DNA from 4 places in the Telluria mixta genome. Region 1 is predicted to be linked to each of the others. Evidence: predicted binding sites of a transcription regulator. Region 1 holds the regulator's gene; each other region holds the start of a gene.
The links. Region 1 encodes FNR, which switches genes on or off when oxygen is low (the NO sensors DNR and NnrR bind a similar motif). Its sites were predicted from a motif close to TTGATNNNNATCAA; they were not measured.
Positions count from the first base shown of each region.

Region 2: a site for FNR is predicted at 3,026-3,039, ahead of P0M04_RS00480 (bifunctional SulP family inorganic anion transporter/carbonic anhydrase). Genes of this name have one in related genera too.
Region 3: a site for FNR is predicted at 1,334-1,347, ahead of P0M04_RS02615 (gluzincin family metallopeptidase). Genes of this name have one in related genera too.
Region 4: a site for FNR is predicted at 1,611-1,624, ahead of P0M04_RS01250 (glycine-rich domain-containing protein). Genes of this name have one in related genera too.

Region 1 is NZ_CP119520.1:4,556,964-4,561,266, reverse strand. Features, by position in the region: gene P0M04_RS20375 (formate dehydrogenase subunit alpha) at 1-912, opposite strand, end outside; gene P0M04_RS20370 (formate dehydrogenase) at 928-1,134, opposite strand; gene P0M04_RS20365 (TorD/DmsD family molecular chaperone) at 1,145-1,816, opposite strand; gene fnr (fumarate/nitrate reduction transcriptional regulator Fnr) at 2,065-2,754, shown strand; gene P0M04_RS20355 (porin) at 2,815-3,885, shown strand; gene P0M04_RS20350 (glycosyl hydrolase) at 3,886-4,303, opposite strand, start outside.
Region 2 is NZ_CP119520.1:104,234-108,536, reverse strand. Features, by position in the region: gene P0M04_RS00485 (hybrid sensor histidine kinase/response regulator) at 1-534, shown strand, start outside; gene P0M04_RS00480 (bifunctional SulP family inorganic anion transporter/carbonic anhydrase) at 564-2,762, opposite strand; tRNA gene P0M04_RS00475 (tRNA-Arg) at 3,181-3,255, shown strand; gene P0M04_RS00470 (ATP-binding cassette domain-containing protein) at 3,322-4,303, shown strand, end outside.
Region 3 is NZ_CP119520.1:598,904-603,206, reverse strand. Features, by position in the region: gene P0M04_RS02615 (gluzincin family metallopeptidase) at 1-1,280, opposite strand, end outside; gene P0M04_RS02610 (polyhydroxyalkanoic acid system family protein) at 1,436-1,714, shown strand; gene P0M04_RS02605 (acyl-CoA-binding protein) at 1,727-1,978, opposite strand; gene P0M04_RS02600 (FKBP-type peptidyl-prolyl cis-trans isomerase) at 2,063-2,419, opposite strand; gene P0M04_RS02595 (YVTN family beta-propeller repeat protein) at 2,606-3,577, shown strand; gene P0M04_RS02590 (polysaccharide deacetylase family protein) at 3,577-4,303, shown strand, end outside.
Region 4 is NZ_CP119520.1:274,238-278,540, reverse strand. Features, by position in the region: gene P0M04_RS01260 (NAD-dependent epimerase/dehydratase family protein) at 1-282, shown strand, start outside; gene P0M04_RS01255 (hypothetical protein) at 429-701, shown strand; gene P0M04_RS01250 (glycine-rich domain-containing protein) at 755-1,480, opposite strand; gene P0M04_RS01245 (sensor histidine kinase) at 1,688-3,541, opposite strand; gene P0M04_RS01240 (glycine-rich domain-containing protein) at 3,809-4,303, opposite strand, start outside.

The sequences.
Region 1 (4,303 bases):
TTCCTTGCGCACGTCGTCCATGCCGTAGGTGCGCGCCGCGATGTACTCCTTGTCCTCCCAGCCGTTGTTGAAGATGTGCCACAGCATGCCCCACACGAACGCGATGTCGGTGCCGGGACGGATGCGCACGTAGTGGTGGGCGAAGCGCGCCGTGCGGGTGAAGCGCGGGTCGACGACGATCATCTTCGCGCCCAGCTCCTTCGCGTGCAGGAAGTGCAGCATCGAGATCGGGTGCGCCTCGGCCGGGTTCGAGCCGATGAACAGCACGGCCTTGCTGTAGTGGAGGTCGTTGAACGAGTTCGTCATCGCGCCATATCCGTAGGTCTGGGCGACGCCGGCCACCGTCGTCGAGTGGCAGATGCGGGCCTGGTGGTCGCAGTTATTGGAACCCCACATCGACACCCATTTGCGCAGCAGGTAGGACTGCTCGTTGTTGTGCTTCGAGCTGCCGATGACCATCAGCGCGTCCGGCCCGGACTGCTCGCGCAGTTTCAGGAGCCGGTCGCCGATCTCGTTGATGGCCTGGTCCCACGTGATGCGCTCGTACTTGCCGTTCACGAGCTTCATCGGATAGCGCAGGCGGTGCTCGCCGAAGCCGTGCTCGCGCACCGACGCGCCCTTCGCGCAGTGGGCGCCCATGTTGATCGGAGAGTCGAACGCGGCTTCCTGGCGGATCCACACGCCATTGCTGACGACGGCCTCCACCGAGCAGCCCACCGAACAGTGGCTGCACACCGTGTGCTTGACCTCCGTGTTCGGCCTGGCCGGCACGGCGTCCGCCGCGGTTGCGGGCTGGATCACGTTCAGCGGCAGGTGGCGCGCGAGGGCGCCGGCACCGGCCGTCACGCCCGCGCCGACGAGGAAGCGGCGCCGTTTCAACCCGCTGTCGCGTGATGTCTTCACCAGGGTCATGGTCGTGGTCTCCTTCTACCAGTAAGCCGCGGTGCGGTAGTAGCGCCGGATGTGTTCCGTCTCGTGATAGCCCTTGGCCTGCTCCGGCTCCGCCGGTGCCGCGGGCCCGGGCTGCGGCTCGGGCGCACGCGCATGCGCGGCCGCGGCGACGGCCAGCGCGCCCAGCGGTGCCGCCTTCAGCAGGCTGCGGCGGGCGGGATCGGGTTGCTTGTCTTTGTCCATGATGGTCCCCTCAAGCGGCAATCGGGTCGGTAGCATCGAGCACGGCAAATGCCTGCGCTTCGATCGACAGGAACGCGTCGACGACGCCCGCGACGATCCGGTAGAAATTCGCGTCCGGGCTGTTCGCGATGTCGGCCAGGCAGGCCGCGTACCAGGGCCGGATGTGCGTCTCGAAAAAGTGTTTTTGCACGGCGAGGCCGCGCGGCGCCATGCCGGGGCCGCCCTGGATCAATACGCGCATCGTTTCGCACAGCGTGCCCAGGTGGTCCTCGAATTCGCCCACGCCGGGCGCGCGGGACAGGCGCAGGCGGGCGAGGTCGTGGCGCAGGTCGGCCAGGGGCGCGTCGTTCAGGTGGCCCGTGAGGTAGAAGGACCCGTACGGATTCAGCGGCGGCGTGCCGGTGCTGATGAACATGGCCGAGAATTCATCGGCCGCGGCGGATGCGTCGACGACGGTGGCGGCCTGGGTCAGCTTCAGCCAGGCGTCCTCGAGAGCGAATTCGCCGGCGGCGGCGATCGGGTCGGCGGCGGCCAGGGCCGCGAGCAGGGCGTCGTCGGGCGGGGCCAGCAGCAGGCGTGCGAACAGCGCGTAGAAATCGGCCCGGGCCTGGTCTTCGTCGGCCAGAGGCAGAGCCTCGCCATCATGCAAAATGGGTGAAGCGGAACGCTGGTCGGCCGACATGGTTCTCCCGTTGGCAAATATTCATGGGAAGTGTAATCCTTGACAATGCGAAGGCGCGCACGCTTGACCTCCACGCGACACTTCGTTGGCAAGGCGACCAACAGCGGGACAAATTCCCTACTTGTGGTAGGGGCTAACGTCTATAATCGGAACATCCCCCGAAGGTCCTCGCCATGATTGCAGCTGATACCCTACCCGCGACTCCCGTCACCGCTAACGCACTCAAGATCAGTTGCGCGGCTTGCAGCATGCACCAGCTGTGCCTGCCGATGGGCCTGGAGGATGCGGACATCGACCGCCTGGACCAGATCATCGGCAAGCGCCGCCGCCTGGAGCGCGACGAGCCGCTGTACAAGATGGGCGAGCCGTTCCGCAACCTGTACGCCGTGCGCTTCGGCCACTTCAAGACGTACCAGATCAACGCGGCCGGAGAAGCGCAGATCACGGGCTTCCAGATGGCCGGCGAGCTGCTCGGCATGGACGCCATCAGCGCCGACCGCCACCACTGCGACGCCGTCGCGCTGGAAGACAGCGAAGTCTGCGAGATCCCGTTCGCGCATCTGCAGGACCTGTTCGGCCAGGTGCCGGCGCTGCTGCGCCACTTCCACCGCATCATGAGCCAGGAAATCACGCGCGAGCAGAACGTCATGCTCCTGCTGGGGAACATGCGCGCCGAGCAGCGCTTCGCCGTCTTCCTCATCAACCTGTCCGCCCGCTACGCGGCGCGCGGCTATTCGTCCACGCGCTTCCAGCTGCGCATGTCGCGCGAAGACATCGGCAACTACCTGGGCCTGACCATCGAAAGCATCAGCCGCCTGCTGTCCCGTTTTAAAAAGCTGGGGCTCGTGCAGGTCGACAAGCGCGAGGTCGTGCTGCTCGAACCGGCGCGGCTGAAGGCGATGGCGGCCGGGACGGAGCAGTGCAGCCCGATGGCCTGACCTTTCGGTAGTTCACGGTCTCCCGGTCCGCATCGACAATGCGGGCGAAGGAGATCGTCCATGCATTCCAGATTCATTCCCCTCGCCGGCCTGCTGCTGGCCACCGCCGCTCACGCCCAGGACAGCGCCGTGCAGGTCTACGGCCGCCTCAACGTCGCCCTCGAACACGCGGACAGTTCCTCCGGCCCCGGCCTCGTGCGCCTCGTGAACAACCGCTCCGTGCTGGGCTTCCGCGGCGGTGAAGACCTCGGCGGCGGCTTGAAAGCCATCTTCCAGATCGAAGGCACGCTGTCGCCGGACACGGGCGCCGGCGCCCTCGCCGCACGCGACACCCGCGTGGGCCTCGCCGGCACCTGGGGCACGCTGTTCGCGGGCCACTGGACGACGGCGTACAACGGCGCCACGTCCGGCCTCGACCCGTTCTATCCGACGACGGCCGGCTTCATGAGCATCATGGGCAACGGTTCCGCGGCGGACGCGGACAACGTCAGCGACACCTCGTCGTTCGACCGGCGCCAGTCCAACTCGATCCATTACTGGAGCCCCGCGTGGCTCGGCCTGTCGCTGCGGGTGACGCACGGCCTGAACGAGGAAAAGCCGGCGAACGGCGCGAAGCCGTCGCTGACGTCGGCCGCCGCCATCTACGAACGGGGCCCGTGGTATGCCGTGCTGGCCGGCGAACGCCACCACGAGTACCAGGGCCCGGGGCTGGACGACACGGGCGCGAAGGCCGCCCTCGCCTACCAGTTCCCGCAGACGCGCATCGCCGTCGTCGCCGAACGGTTGAAATACGGGACGGGGGCCGGCGAGCTGGCGCGCAACGCCGTGTACCTGTCGCTGTCGCACCAGATGGGACCGCACGGCATCCGCATCGGCATCGCGCGCGCGGGCGACGCGAGCGGGCCGGCCGGCACGCGCATCGGCTTCGTGCGCGCCGGCGCGGGCACCGGCGCCACCCACGCGACGCTCGGCTACGACTACACGCTCAGCAAGCGCAGCAGCCTGTACGCGTACACGACGCGCCTGGACAACCGCGCGAACGGCGTCTACGAATTCGCGATCAACAGCTTGGGCGCGGCGCCGGGCGCGACGCTGAAGGCGTACGTGCTCGGCATGCGCCACAACTTCTGATCACACGTAACGTTCCAGCGTGATGACGCGCGGGTCGGCATACACGGCCTTGATGCGCGCATCGTCATTGGCCGCCGTGACGTCGACCCAGGACATGAAGAAGGACCACGGCGCGCCGCCTTCGAGGCTGCTGTCGATATCCGGCATCGGACCGTTCTCGGTCATGGCGACGAGCTTCGTGCCGCTGCTGAGTGCATAGGCCTTGTCGAACTCCGCCTTGTTGTTGATGTAGACGAAGTTGCCGGGATAGGAGTCGATGCCGATGATGTCGACCTTGTCGTTCCCCGGATACCAGGCAGCGTCGTTGCCGCACCAGCACCACAGCAGGTTGTGCAGGCCGTGGTAGTTCATGAGACGGTCGTACATCAGGTTCCACAGCTGCTTGTAAACGGTAGCGCCTTTCGCGCTCCACCAGAAC
Region 2 (4,303 bases), 3.0 Mb from region 1:
AACGTGCGCATCGAATCGCGGCCGGGGCAGGGAACGGAAGTGCGCCTGCTGCTGCCGCGCCACCTGGTCGAGACGCCGGCGGCGGCCAGCCCGGACGTCGAGCCGCCGCTGGAAGCGGGGTCCCGCAAGGGCGTGGTGATGGTCGTCGACGACGAGGCGGACATCCGCGCCGTGATGTCCGAGGTGCTGGAGCTGCAGGGCTACACGGTGCTCGTCGCCTGCGACGCGCCGCAGGCGCTGCGCCTGTTGAAGGACGCGCGGCCGGACATGCTCGTGACCGACGTCGGCCTGCCCAACGGCATGAACGGCCGCCAGCTGGCCGACCACGTGCGCGTGCAATGGCCGCAACTGCCCGTACTGATGGTGACGGGCTATGCGGAAAGCACGGTGATGAAGAACGAGAAGCTGCCCGCGCAGATGGAAATCCTGACCAAGCCTTTTGCCATGAACGCGCTGGTGGACAAGGTCGGCTGCATGCTGGCGCAGAGTGTGGGTACTGAGGTGAACGCGGAGACGGGCGCCGAAGCCGCCTGAGCGGCGGCTTCGGGCTTGTCGGTTGAACGTCAGGCGGCCAGGTCGTTCCGGCCGTCGTCCAGCGTGACGAGTTCACCGAAGTGCACGGTGCGCGTCGCGATGTCGTGGTACGCGCCCACGAGACCCATCTCGCCGCGCGCGATGCGCTCGCGCAGGAAGGCGCTGCCGGCGATGATCTCATCCAGCGAGTTCTCGATGTTGCGGCGCGTGACGTCCTCGAGCATCGCCTTGCTGTCCAGCGGATGGTGGGCGCCGCACTTGCACTGGTCGACCGCCTTGCGGATCTTGCCCGTGATCGCCCCCATGCTGTGCGCGCCTTCGTTCTGCAGCGCGAGGCCGATCGCGCCGCAGCTCGAGTGGCCTTTCACGACGATCAGTTTCGCGCCCAGTTTATGGGCGATCTCCAGGCTGCCGATGATCTCGCGGCTGATCACGTTGCCGGCGATGCGGATCGTCAGCAAATCGCCCAGGCCGGCATCGAAGATGATTTCCGGCGACGTGCGCGAATCGATGCAGTTGACGACGACGGCCATCGGGTGCTGTCCGCCCGCCGTCGCCTCGACCTGGTGCAGATAGTATTTCTTGGTCGTGCGGCCCGCGCGGAAGCGCTCGTTGCCGTCGCGCAGCAGTTGCAGCACGTCTTCCGGAGCCAGCCTGGTCTGCGTGTCCTTGTCGAGGGCGGGCACGAACTGGATCGGGTCGTGCAGGACGTATTCGTCGCGCAGCCCGACGACGTTCAGCTTGACGTTGCGTTCCGCCGCCACGACGCGATAGTCGTTGATGACTTCCAGCACGTCGTGGTCGATGTAGTCCGAGTTGGCCGCGTCGATCAGCACGTTCGCGTTCTCCGGGATTTCCCACAGCGCGCTCTTGATCGTCGCTTTGTTCAGGAACGACACCTGGTTCGGCAATTCCATCTTGACGACTTCGCCGATGTGCAGGCGGTACTGTTCCATCGAGAACGGATTCTTGAAGTGGCTGCGCATCAGGTAGAACAGGGCGGCGGCGAGGCCGATCAGCACGCCGGTCAGCAGGTCCGTCAGCACGATCGCGGCGACGGTGACGGCGAACGGCACGAACTGCGACCAGCCCTTCTTGTACATGTCGCGGAACAGCGAGACCTTGGCCAGCTTGTAGCCCGTCACGATGAGGATCGCGGCCAGCGCGGCGAGCGGGATCAGGTTCAGCATGGGCGCCAGTACGAGCACGCTGGCGAGCAGCAGCAGGCCGTGAACGATGGTCGACGCCTTCGTGCGGTTGTCGTTCTGGATGTTGACGGAACTGCGCACGATGACGGACGTGACGGGCAGGCCGCCCAGCAGGCCGGCGCAGATATTGCCGACGCCTTGCGCGACGAGTTCGCGGTTCGTCGGCGTTTCGCGCTTGTGCGGATCGAGCTTGTCGACCGCTTCCACGTTCAGCAGCGTCTCCAGCGACGCGACGATCGCGATCGTGAAGCCGACGATCCACACGTCGTGGTTCGTGAAATGGGCGAGGTCCGGGAAATGCAGGTAAGCACCCAGGTTGCCGATATCGATGGGCGGGATATCGACGAGGTGTTCCGGATCGATGCTCAGTGCAGGAAAGAAACGATCGAATGTCACATTCAGTGCAACGCCCAATGCCACGACGAACAATGGCGCCGGCAGCAATTTGATGTTTTTTAATGGCGTTTTGTCCCAATACACCAGGATCAGCATCGACAGCAGTGCAATGATCATGGCGCCGGGCGTGATTGCATTGAATGCGTGCGCAATGGCGGAAAACGTGTTTTCGCCATTGGCCTGGATGAACGACGTTTCATCGGCCGGATTGGCGTCATAACCGATCGCATGGGGAATCTGTTTGAGAATCAGCAGAATGCCGATCGCCGCGAGTAATCCCTTGATCACGTTCGACGGAATGTAATTGGCGATAAAGCCGGCACGGGCGAAACCCATGGCCAATTGCATTACGCCGGCAATCAATATGGCCACGAGCAGGATCTCGAAGGCGCCGAGTTTCGTGATCGAGGCGAGGACGACGGCCGCCAGCCCGGCCGCGGGGCCGCTGACGCTCGTGTGGGAACCGCTGATGGCACCGACGACGATGCCGCCGATAATGCCGGAAATAATCCCGGAAAACAAAGGTGCGCCCGAGGCGAGGGCAATACCGAGACACAGGGGCAAGGCGACAAGAAACACTACTATGCCGGCCGGCAAATCGTACTTGAGGGTATTCGTATGCATGAGAATCTCGCGGAAGAACGATGGTTGTCAGTCAGAATGCGCTTATTCGTTTTGCGCATGGCGATATAACGATTTACATCGGGTTTTGGCCGATGAATCGGATTCATGAACGTTTGATTTGGATTGAACCAAAACGGTGCAATGCACCGTTTCGATGCATTTTCAGGAACGTCGATTGTTAAAACGACGGGGAAAAAATATAACATGCAGTTTGCAAATGCGTCCAGCATGTCCAATCAAACGTTACAATTCTTTCGACCGAATGGATTTGGATAAAAGCGGTTTTTATCGGGTTATTTTTATTGCTTTGAATAATCCCGAATTACGACTCTGATAAACGTGCGGACGCCTGGAGAGGGGGCGAACGTTGTGGGAGGGGCGTGGCTGCTGTAGAATAGCTGGCTGCAGTACGCAGAGTGTCGCCATAGTACAATGGATAGTACAAGGTCCTCCTAAGACTTAGATGCAGGTTCGATTCCTGCTGGCGACACCACTTCCACCGCCTCCCACACTTTTTACGGAAGTCCGCGAACCGATCGGCGTCGCGGCCGCTCACACCATGGCTGTCATTTCCCTCTCTTCCGCGCAACTGGCATTCGGCCACGTCGCGCTGCTCGACCATGCCGATTTCTCGCTGGAAGCCGGCGAACGCGTCGGCCTCATCGGCCGCAACGGCACCGGCAAATCGTCGCTGCTGAAAATCATTTCCGGCCGTTCGAAACTGGACGACGGCCTGCTCGTCATGCAGCAGAACGTCAAGATCGCGTACGTCGAGCAGGAACCCGTGTTCGATCCGGAGATGACGGTGTTCGACGCGGTCGCCATGGGCATGGGCGACCAGCAGGCGATGCTCGCGGAATACGAGTCGCTGACGGGGCAATTCGGTCATGGCAATGACGACGCCATCATGGAGCGCATGCACGATCTGCAAGTGAAACTCGACGCGACGGATGCGTGGAACCTCGGCAACCGGGTCGAGACGACGCTGGGCCGCCTGGGCCTCGCGGGCGATGCGAAGATGGGCACCTTGTCGGGCGGCATGCAGAAGCGCGTGGCGCTGGCCGTCGCGCTCGTGTCCGGCCCGGACGTGCTGCTGCTGGACGAACCGACGAACCACCTGGACTTCACGTCGATCCAGTGGCTGGAAGGCCTGCTGCGCGAATTCCGCGGCTCCGTGCTGTTCATCACCCACGACCGCCGCTTTCTCGACAACGTCGCCACGCGCATCATCGAACTGGACCGCGGCCGCCTGCTGTCGTTCCCCGGCAATTTCAGCAAGTACCAGGAGCGCAAGAAAGAACTGCTCGCGATCGAAGAGGTCGAGAACGCCAAGTTCGACAAGGTGCTTGCACAGGAAGAGGTGTGGATCCGCAAGGGCGTGGAAGCGCGCCGCACCCGCAACGAAGGCCGTGTGCGCCGCCTGGAAGACTTGCGCCTGCAGCGTTCCGCGCGCCGCGACCAGCAAGGCCAGGTGCGGATCGACGTCGCGACCGGGGAGCGTTCCGGCAAGATCGTCGCGGAACTGGAAAACATCTCGAAGG
Region 3 (4,303 bases), 3.5 Mb from region 1:
CCCGGAGCGTCGGTCACGAGCGGCGCGAGCACCAGCCCGGCCGGGTGGTCGCCCGTGAACCCGGCCGGCAGCGCGAACACCTCGCGCTGGGCGAAGCGGTCGCGGATGGCGTTGACGACGGTCTGCGGCTTGCCGTCCTCGGCCGCGAGCCGCAGCATCTCGTTGGCGACGTCGGCAAACGTGGCGGCAGTGTCCGGCGCGGCGATCAGCGCGCGCAGCACGAGCCCACGCAGCCAGCCGGCGACGCGGTGCAGGACGCCGGCGCAGTCTTCCAGAGCGGGATTGCGCTCGAGGGCGAACGCGTCGGCCAGGATGTCGTAGACGGCCCCCGTGAACACTTGCGAGATCGCGTGCACCTCGGTGCCGGCCTCGGACAGGGTGAGGTCGTTGTCGGCATTGCGCAGGCCCGTCGTGCTGCCCAGCGCGAGGCCGAACTGCTCGGCGATGTCGGCGAGGAAGGTCTTGTCGTGCAGGTGCGCCTTCGTCTGGGCGATGACGGCTTCGCACTGGTCGAGCTGGGACAGCGCGAGGAAGATCGCCGTCAGGTCGCCGAACGATTCGTGGAGGCCGCCCGTCTGCGGCGGATTGTCGGCCAGCAGCCATTGCGGCTTGAGCCCGTCCAATACGGCGTGGCCGGTCTCGTGCGAGACGATGTCGAACGAGCGGCACGTGTACACGCGCGCGGTCTCGCCGGCGGGCACGAAGTCGCCGAACTTCAGGCAGGCCTGCGAGCGGCTGTAATAGGCATTCATCACGTTCGGCAGGCCGTACGGCCAGACCTGCAGCGGCGATGTGTCCACGCTGCTGTTCCACTGCCAGGGCAGGGGCATCGCGCTGCCGGCCGTCGACAGCGCGCGCTGGTACATCGTCAACGTCTGGCGCACGACGGCGAACGTGTGGACGGCGTCGAACTGTGGCGTATCGGGCATCGTCACGAAGTCGCCGAACGCGTTCGGCTCGACGGGCGGGATGCCGCCATCGCCCGACATCGACACGATGCGCGCATCGCGCGGCCCGGCCAGCACGATGCCGGGCAGGAAGACCTTGCGCGTGCCGATCTCTTCCACCGACGGATCCTGCTTCCACATCAGCACGCGCGCGCCGGACCCGTAGGCATCACCCGGCTGGTTGTCTTCCTGGGCCGATGCGCTGCCGGGGCCGGTTTGGGGCCGCGGCCGGCCCGGCTGGTCGAGCAGTTGCGCGGCCTTGCGGTGCTGGCGGTACGAGGCGGTGGGCGTCGGCACGAAACCGACGGGGGGCTGGGTGGGCGTCGAATCCATGGCAATCCTCCTTGATGACACGAGGAATGGTCGCCCCTTGCCCAAGATGGGCCTTGAGACTCATCAATTGATTATTCTCTAGGCAAGCGCTGGCCTTTGCGCCCGTCAACTGGCATCATGGCGGGCTGTTTGCTTTGAATCAGTAAGGAAATCGAATGCCGGACATCAGCATCACCCAGCCGCACAGCCTGAGCCAGACCGACGCGCGCGCCGCCGCGCAAAAGGTCGCGGACAAGCTGGCCCGCGAATATGGCCTGACGTGCAAATGGGAAGGGGACGTGCTGCGTTTCGCCCGCAGCGGCGTGGAAGGGGCGCTCACCCTGGGCGAGCGCCAGGCCGCATTGCGCATCAAGCTGGGCTTCCTGATGAGTGCTTTCGCGTCCACCATCGAGACCAAGGTGGCGGAAAGCATGCGCAAGGTATTTAGTAACTGAGTCAGTAACTGATTACTTCAGGTCTTCGATCAGGTCGACGTACTGCTGCATGGCGTCGTCCTGCGACGTGCCTTTCAGCGCGGCCCACGCGTCGTATTTGGCGCGGCCGACCATGTCGGTGAAGCCGGGACGCTCGCCCGTGACGTCGCCGCTCGAACCCTGCTTGAACAATGCGTAGATCTTCAGCAGGGTCATGTTGTCCGGACGCTCGGGCAGGTTCTTCGAATCGAGCTGGGCCTGGGCGAACTGTTCTTGCAAACTCATGGTAACTCCTTGGACGATGTGCGGGCATCTTAGCGCATCGTCATCGGAATCATGCCTAACTCGACCGTATTTTAGAAGAGTTGCTCAAACGTCGAGGAGTTCGACGTCGAAGATCAGCGTGGCATTCGGCGGAATCACGCCGCCGGCGCCGCGCGCACCGTAGCCCAGGCTCGCCGGGATGATCAGGCGGCGCGCACCGCCCACCTTCATGCCCTGCACGCCTTCGTCCCAGCCGCGGATCACGTGACCGGCGCCCAGCGGGAACTGGAACGGGTCGTTGCGATCTTTGCTGGAATCGAACTTGACGCCGGTGCTGCCGTCGTCGTTCTGCAGCCAGCCGGTGTAGTGCACGGTCACGTAGTTGCCGGCCTTCGCTTCGGCGCCGCTGCCGACGACGGTGTCTTCGTATTGCAGGCCGGAATTCGTGGTGGTAATGGACATGGGTCTTCCCTAGTTGTTCAGAGTAAAAGGCCGATTGTAGTCCATGACCTGTCAAAGCGCTATTAACGCTCTGTCCACTGTGTTGCGGCGGCGCGCCGCTTGCGTGCGATTCCATCGTTCTACGCTTCGGAGCGTTCAAGTTTCCTCGTAGAATAAAGCCTTCCTTCACTGAGCCGGTGTCGTTCCATGCTGCGTCGCTTCCACAAGTCCCTCGTTTTCGGTTTTACGCTGTTTTCGGCCATCCAGGCTGCCCACGCGAATGTCGTGGTCGTGCTCAATTCGCGCGACGCCACCGTCCAGCTGCTCGACCAGAAGACGGGCGCCGACAACGGCACGTTCGCCGTCGGCAAGGAGCCCCATCACCTGATGGCCACGCCGGACAACAAGTCGGTCATCGTCGCCAGCTCCGTCGGCAATGAACTGATCTTCCTCGATCCTGTCTCGGGCAAGGTCCAGCGCCGCCTGGCGGACGTGCTCGACCCGTACCAGATCGGCTTCTCGCCGGACCAGAAATGGTTCGTGTCGGCGTCGCTGCGCCTGGACCGCGTCGACGTCTACAAGTACGAAGGCGGCAACCTGTTGCTCAGCAAACGCCTGCCGCTTGCGCGCATGCCCAGCCACATCGCGTTCGACGCGGCCAGCACGACGGCGTTCGTCACGCAGCAGGGCAGCGACCAGGTCAGCGCCATCGACCTGAAAACGCAGACCGTCAAGTGGACCCTCCCGGTCGGCAAGCTCCCGGCCGGTATCTCGATGACCCCGGACGACAAGTACCTGCTCGTCGGGATCATGGGCAGCGACTACGTCGAGGTGATCGACTGGCGCGCGCAAAAGACCGTCAAGCGCATCAAGACGGGCAACGGCGCGCACAACTTCCGCGCCCTCGGCGACCGTCGCCACGTGTTCGTGTCGAACCGCGTGCAGAACTCGATCAACATCATCGACCAGACCACGCTGGAAAACGTCGGCATGATCCCCGTGCCGGGCGGCCCGGACTGCATGGAACTGACGAACGACGGCAAGACGCTGTGGGTGACGCTCCGCTGGATCAAGAAGGTCGCCGTGATCGACGTCGCCAGCCGCAAGGTCATCAAGATGATCCCCGTGGGCCGCTCGCCGCACGGCGTGTTCTTCGCCAACTCGGCGCCGCGGATGTGATGGCGCGTCTCGCTGCCGCCGCGTTGCTGGCGGCCAGTTCCATCGCGCACGCCGGTGATGCTCCTGCATGCAAGGGGACCATCTACCTGACGTTCGACACGGGCAGCCAGTCGCAGGCCGACCTGATCGCCGACACGCTGCGCCGCCACCACGTCAAGGCCACGTTCTTCCTCGCCAACGAGAAGACCGTGCGCGGCGACTGGTCGCTGGATCCGTCCTGGGCCGACTACTGGAAGGCCCGCGTGGCGGAGGGCCACGCGTTCGGCACCCACACGTTCGACCACGTCTACTTCCAGCGCGACGAGGCCGATGGCCGCATCGTCGTCAAGCCGCAGTTCGGCGCGCACTCGGGGCAAAAGCTGACCTGGACGCAGCAGCAGTACTGCGATGAACTGCGCCGCGTCGACACGCGTTTCGAACAGCTCACGGGCCGCCGGCTGGACCCGATCTTCCGCACGCCGGGCGGCCACAGCTCGCCCAACATCCTCGCTGCCGCGAAGGCGTGCGGCTACCGCCACGCGGGCTGGGCGCCGGCCGGCTTCTCGGGCGACGAGACGTCCAGCGAGAAATTCCCGAATGCGCTGCTGCTGAAGCGCGCGCTGGACAACCTGAAGGACGGCGACATCTTCATGGCCCACATGGGCATCTGGTCGCGCAGGGACCCGTGGATGCCCGCGAACCTCGAGCCGCTGATCTCCGGTCTCGAGCGCAAAGGCTTCTGTTTCG
Region 4 (4,303 bases), 3.2 Mb from region 1:
CGGCTGTGCGCGCTGGCGCTGTTCCGCGCATGGCCGGGGCGCGTCTACAACGCGTCCGACGACACGCGCATGAAGATGGGGGATTATTTCGATCTCGTGGCCGACGCATTCGGCCTCGCCCGGCCGCCGCGTCTCGCGCGCGCCGAGCTGGAGAAGGCCGTCTCGCCCATGCTGCTGTCGTTCATGTCGGAATCGCGCCAGCTGGACAACCGCCGCCTCGGCAAGGAACTGCGAGCCCGGCTGCGCTATCCGCACGTGGGCGACGGCATAAGGGCGTCTTAAGCATTTCGCAACTAATCCATGTATCATTCGGGTACGCCGTAGAGCGACCACACAAAGAACTTATATTTCCCGAAACTGGCTGATTTTCCATAACCCACTATGGGTTGTGGAAAATTTCCCATGGATGTCACAAGCGAAAGAAAAACATGCCCATCAGACGCATACCCGAGGGCGCCGAGTACGACCCGAACCGGGTGCTCGACGCCATCATCAATAAACTCAAGCTCAAGAACGACGCCGCGCTGTCGCGCCTGCTGGAAGTGGCGCCGCCCGTGATCAGCAAGATCCGCCACAACACCCTGCCGATCGGCGCGACCATCCTGCTGCGCATGCACGAGGTGTCCGATTACAGCATCCGCGAACTGCGTGCGCTGATGGTGCGGACGGACGGCGCAGCCGCGGGCGCCGGCCTGGCCTGAGCCGACAGTAAAACAATCCGCCCGGGTGGGGCGGATCGGACTGGAGCGACTGCTCAGGCGGCCGTTGCAGCGGCGTTTGCCGCCTTCATCGCCGTGTGCGGGCCGGCGCAGAATGCCGTCGCTGCCTTGTGCGGACCGGCGCAGAACGCCACGTCGCTGGCGTGCGGACCGGCGCAGAAAGCGGTATCGGCCTTGACCGCGCTGTCCTGTGTCGTGCGCGGACCGGCGCAGAACGCGGTCGCCTGTTTGTGTGGGCCGGCACAAAACGCCGTCTCCTGCTTGTGCGGGCCTGCGCAGAACGCCGTCGCCTGCTTGTGCGGACCGGCGCAAAATGCCGTTGCCTGTTCGCGGGGGCCGGCGCAGAAGGCGGCGTCCTGCTGCGCCGCGCTGGCCGTGCCGGGGTAGGCTTCGCCGAAGGTGGCTACGTACAGTTCACGCATGCGCTCGCCGCTGTCGAGGCGGAACTGTTCGTCGTCGTCGCCGCGCATGCCGACGTACGGATAGTGGTGCAGGAAGTAGCCGAACGCCTGCTCGCAATCCTTGGCGTATTTCATCGTGTCGAGGATGTGGTAGTGCCAGAACGTGTCGACGTCGACGAGCGGTGCCGTGTCTTCTTCCGGATACAGTTTCATCAGGCACAGGAAGCGGCGGTATTCCTTTTCGACGGCATTGGCCTTTTCCAGGCTCCAGCCTTCGCCGGATTCCACGTGCATCAGTTTCGTCTTGATCGGTTCCAGGTCGAGTTGCATCACGGCTTTGAACAGGTCGTTGGTGTTCATGGTCATCCTCGTTGAATGGTTGAGTGCTGCTAGCCCTAGTGTTGGACGTGGTGTATCGGCTGCTGCGCTAATATTTTTTAGAGACGCGTCTTACACCCGCTCAATGTACTTGAGGCAATTTAGCGACTTATTGATATTTGTCAATTACATAACGTTTATTGCTTTAGGCGCTGTACAGAATGGGAAAGGCAGAGTAGGCCGATTCATTCAGATGACAGCCGAGCCGGCACTGTGCTCCTGCTCCTGGGAGAAGGTGGGCTCGGGGCCGCCGACGACGGGCGCCGATACCATCACGGTCGTGCCGCCGTCCGGCTCGCTGAATACGGCACAGGTGCCGCCGAGGATGACGATGCGCTCCTCGATGCCGACCAGGCCGAACGAACCGTATTTGTTGCGCCCGCCGGGCGGCAGGCCGCAACCGTTGTCGCGCACCGTCAGCGACAGCCAGCCGCCGTGCAGGCGCAGCTCCACCTTCACACGCGTGGCGTTGGCGTGGCGGACGATGTTCGTGAGCGATTCCTGCAGGATGCGGAAGAAGGCCGTGGCGCAGTGGTCCGGCAGGGCGATCTCGCCATGGTCGTCCTGGATCTCGCACTGGATGCCCGTGCGCCGCTGGAACTGGTTGACCTGCCACTCGACGGCGGCCGACAGCCCGAGGTCGAGCACGGTCGGCCGCAGGTCGTTGATGATCTGGCGCACGCTCTTGATCGTCGCGTCGATCTGCAGCAGCGTGGCGCGGGCGCGCTTGTGCAGGTGGCTGTGCGTGCCTTTCGTGCGTCCGGCCAGCAGCTCGGCCTCGATGCGCAGCGCGAGCAGGCTCTGGCCCAGGTCGTCGTGGATTTCGCGCGCGATGCGCTTGCGTTCAATTTCCTTGATCTGGTACGCGTGGTCGGCCAGGCGCCTGAGCTTCTGGTGCGACAGCTGCAGCTTGGTCTGGCTCTCGCGCAGTTCGCTCGTCATTTCCTGCGCGAGCGAGAGGGCGGCGCGGCGCGACGAGGTCAGCGTATGCAGCAGGGCGTACAGCAAAATCGAGCCGAGGAACCCGAACGCCATCATCAGCTTCGGATAATAGGTGTCGAACTCCGTGTATAGCGCGGACTTGTGCACGCTGTAGATGGTCTTCCAGGGCCGGCCGTTGAAATCGAGCGGCAGCGTGGTCGTGAATACGTCGTCGCCGCTGTCGAGTGCCGGCGTCGGATCGCGGGTCGTGCCGCGGCTGTCGAACAGCGCGAGCGGGCGTCCGGTGACATCGCGGCCGGCGGCATCCATGCCGGCGCCGATATCGTACAAGGTCATGCGCAGGCCCTTGATCGGGACCTCGTCGATGACGCCGTTCAGCAGCTTGGGCAGGTTGAATGCGATCCCGAGCGAACCGACATAGGCCGCACGGCGTTGTTCGACGTCGTTGACCGGCATGCCGAAGCGGTAGATCGGTGCGCGCATCCCGAGGTAGATGTTGTTCGGGGTGGACAACGCCGGGATCGGCGTGCCGGACGCGTACAGCGTGCCCTGGTCGCGCGACTCCATCAATTGCCTGCTGAAGTAGCGATTGGTGGCCAGGTCGATGCCGTAGAGCGCGGGGTTCTTCGGGTCGGGTTCGAAGTAGGCCATCGCCAGATAATAGGGGCGGAGACCCGGCGGCGAGATCTCGAGTTGCACGTCCTTGCCGAGATGGCGTTGCATTTCCTCGCGCAGGTCATCCATGAAGGCGACGCGGTCGGACTCGGTGACCCAGGCCGCGAAATTCATGCTGTCGACCGCCGGATAATTGCGCGGCAAATCCAGTCCCCGCACGTATTCGTGGAACCGGCGGTGCGTCATGATGTCCGTACTCTGCAGCATGCTGCCCGCGGCGCGGAGCAGGTCCGTGTATGACTTGACGCGTACGCTGATCACGCTCTGCGCGTGCCTGGCATGGTTGACGAAACGCGTCTCGGCGTCGCCTTCGATCGAGTGCGCCGTCACGATGTACAGGAGGCTGCCGACCAGTGACGACAGCAGTGCGCCGGCCCAGAACGAGAGGCGGGTGACCGAAAAAGCGTCTCTCAGCGTCGTCGCCATGAAAATCCCATCTCCACATCTCTTCGGCGCACGCCGGTTATGCATTGTTAATTATTTGCAACTTACGCGTATTATAATGTGTCGCGAACCTGGCAGTTCGAACAGTTGACGCTGGCGCGGAACGCAAGATGGTTATGCTGTTTCGAGGGAAGGCGATGGTATGAGCCAAAAAAATCCGTCCGCGGATGACGGACGGGTCAGGCTGGCGCTGCCTGGTGAAGGCGGCCGCGCCAGGAGGACTGCGGGACGAGGTAGCGTCTGCTTACCTCACGCGGCGCGGGACGCCCCACGCGGGCCGGCGCACCATGCGGTGGCGGCGCCGATGGCACCGCCCGCACGCGGACCTGCACACCATGCCGTGGCGGCGCTGACGGCGCCTTCCCCGGATCTGACTTTTGCCTCGACGCGCGGGCCTGCGCACCATGCCGTCGCGACGCCGCTGGCGGCTTGCGTACCCTTGGCCCGTACTTCGAGCCGCGGACCGGCGCACCATGCGGTGCCGGCACTGATGGCACCTTCCGCGCGCTTTGCCTGCGCCTCGACGCGCGGACCGGCGCACCATGCGGTGCCGTTGCCGGAGGCGGCCTCGACGCGCGGACCGGCGCACCACGCGGTGCCGCTGCCGGAGGCGGCCTCGACGCGCGGACCGGCGCACCAGGCGGTGCCATTGCCGGCGGCGGCGTCGATGCGCGGACCGGCGCACCATGCGGTCCCGTTGCCGGCGGCGTCCCCGGAAACCGGCGACGCTGCGGCTTCGACCGG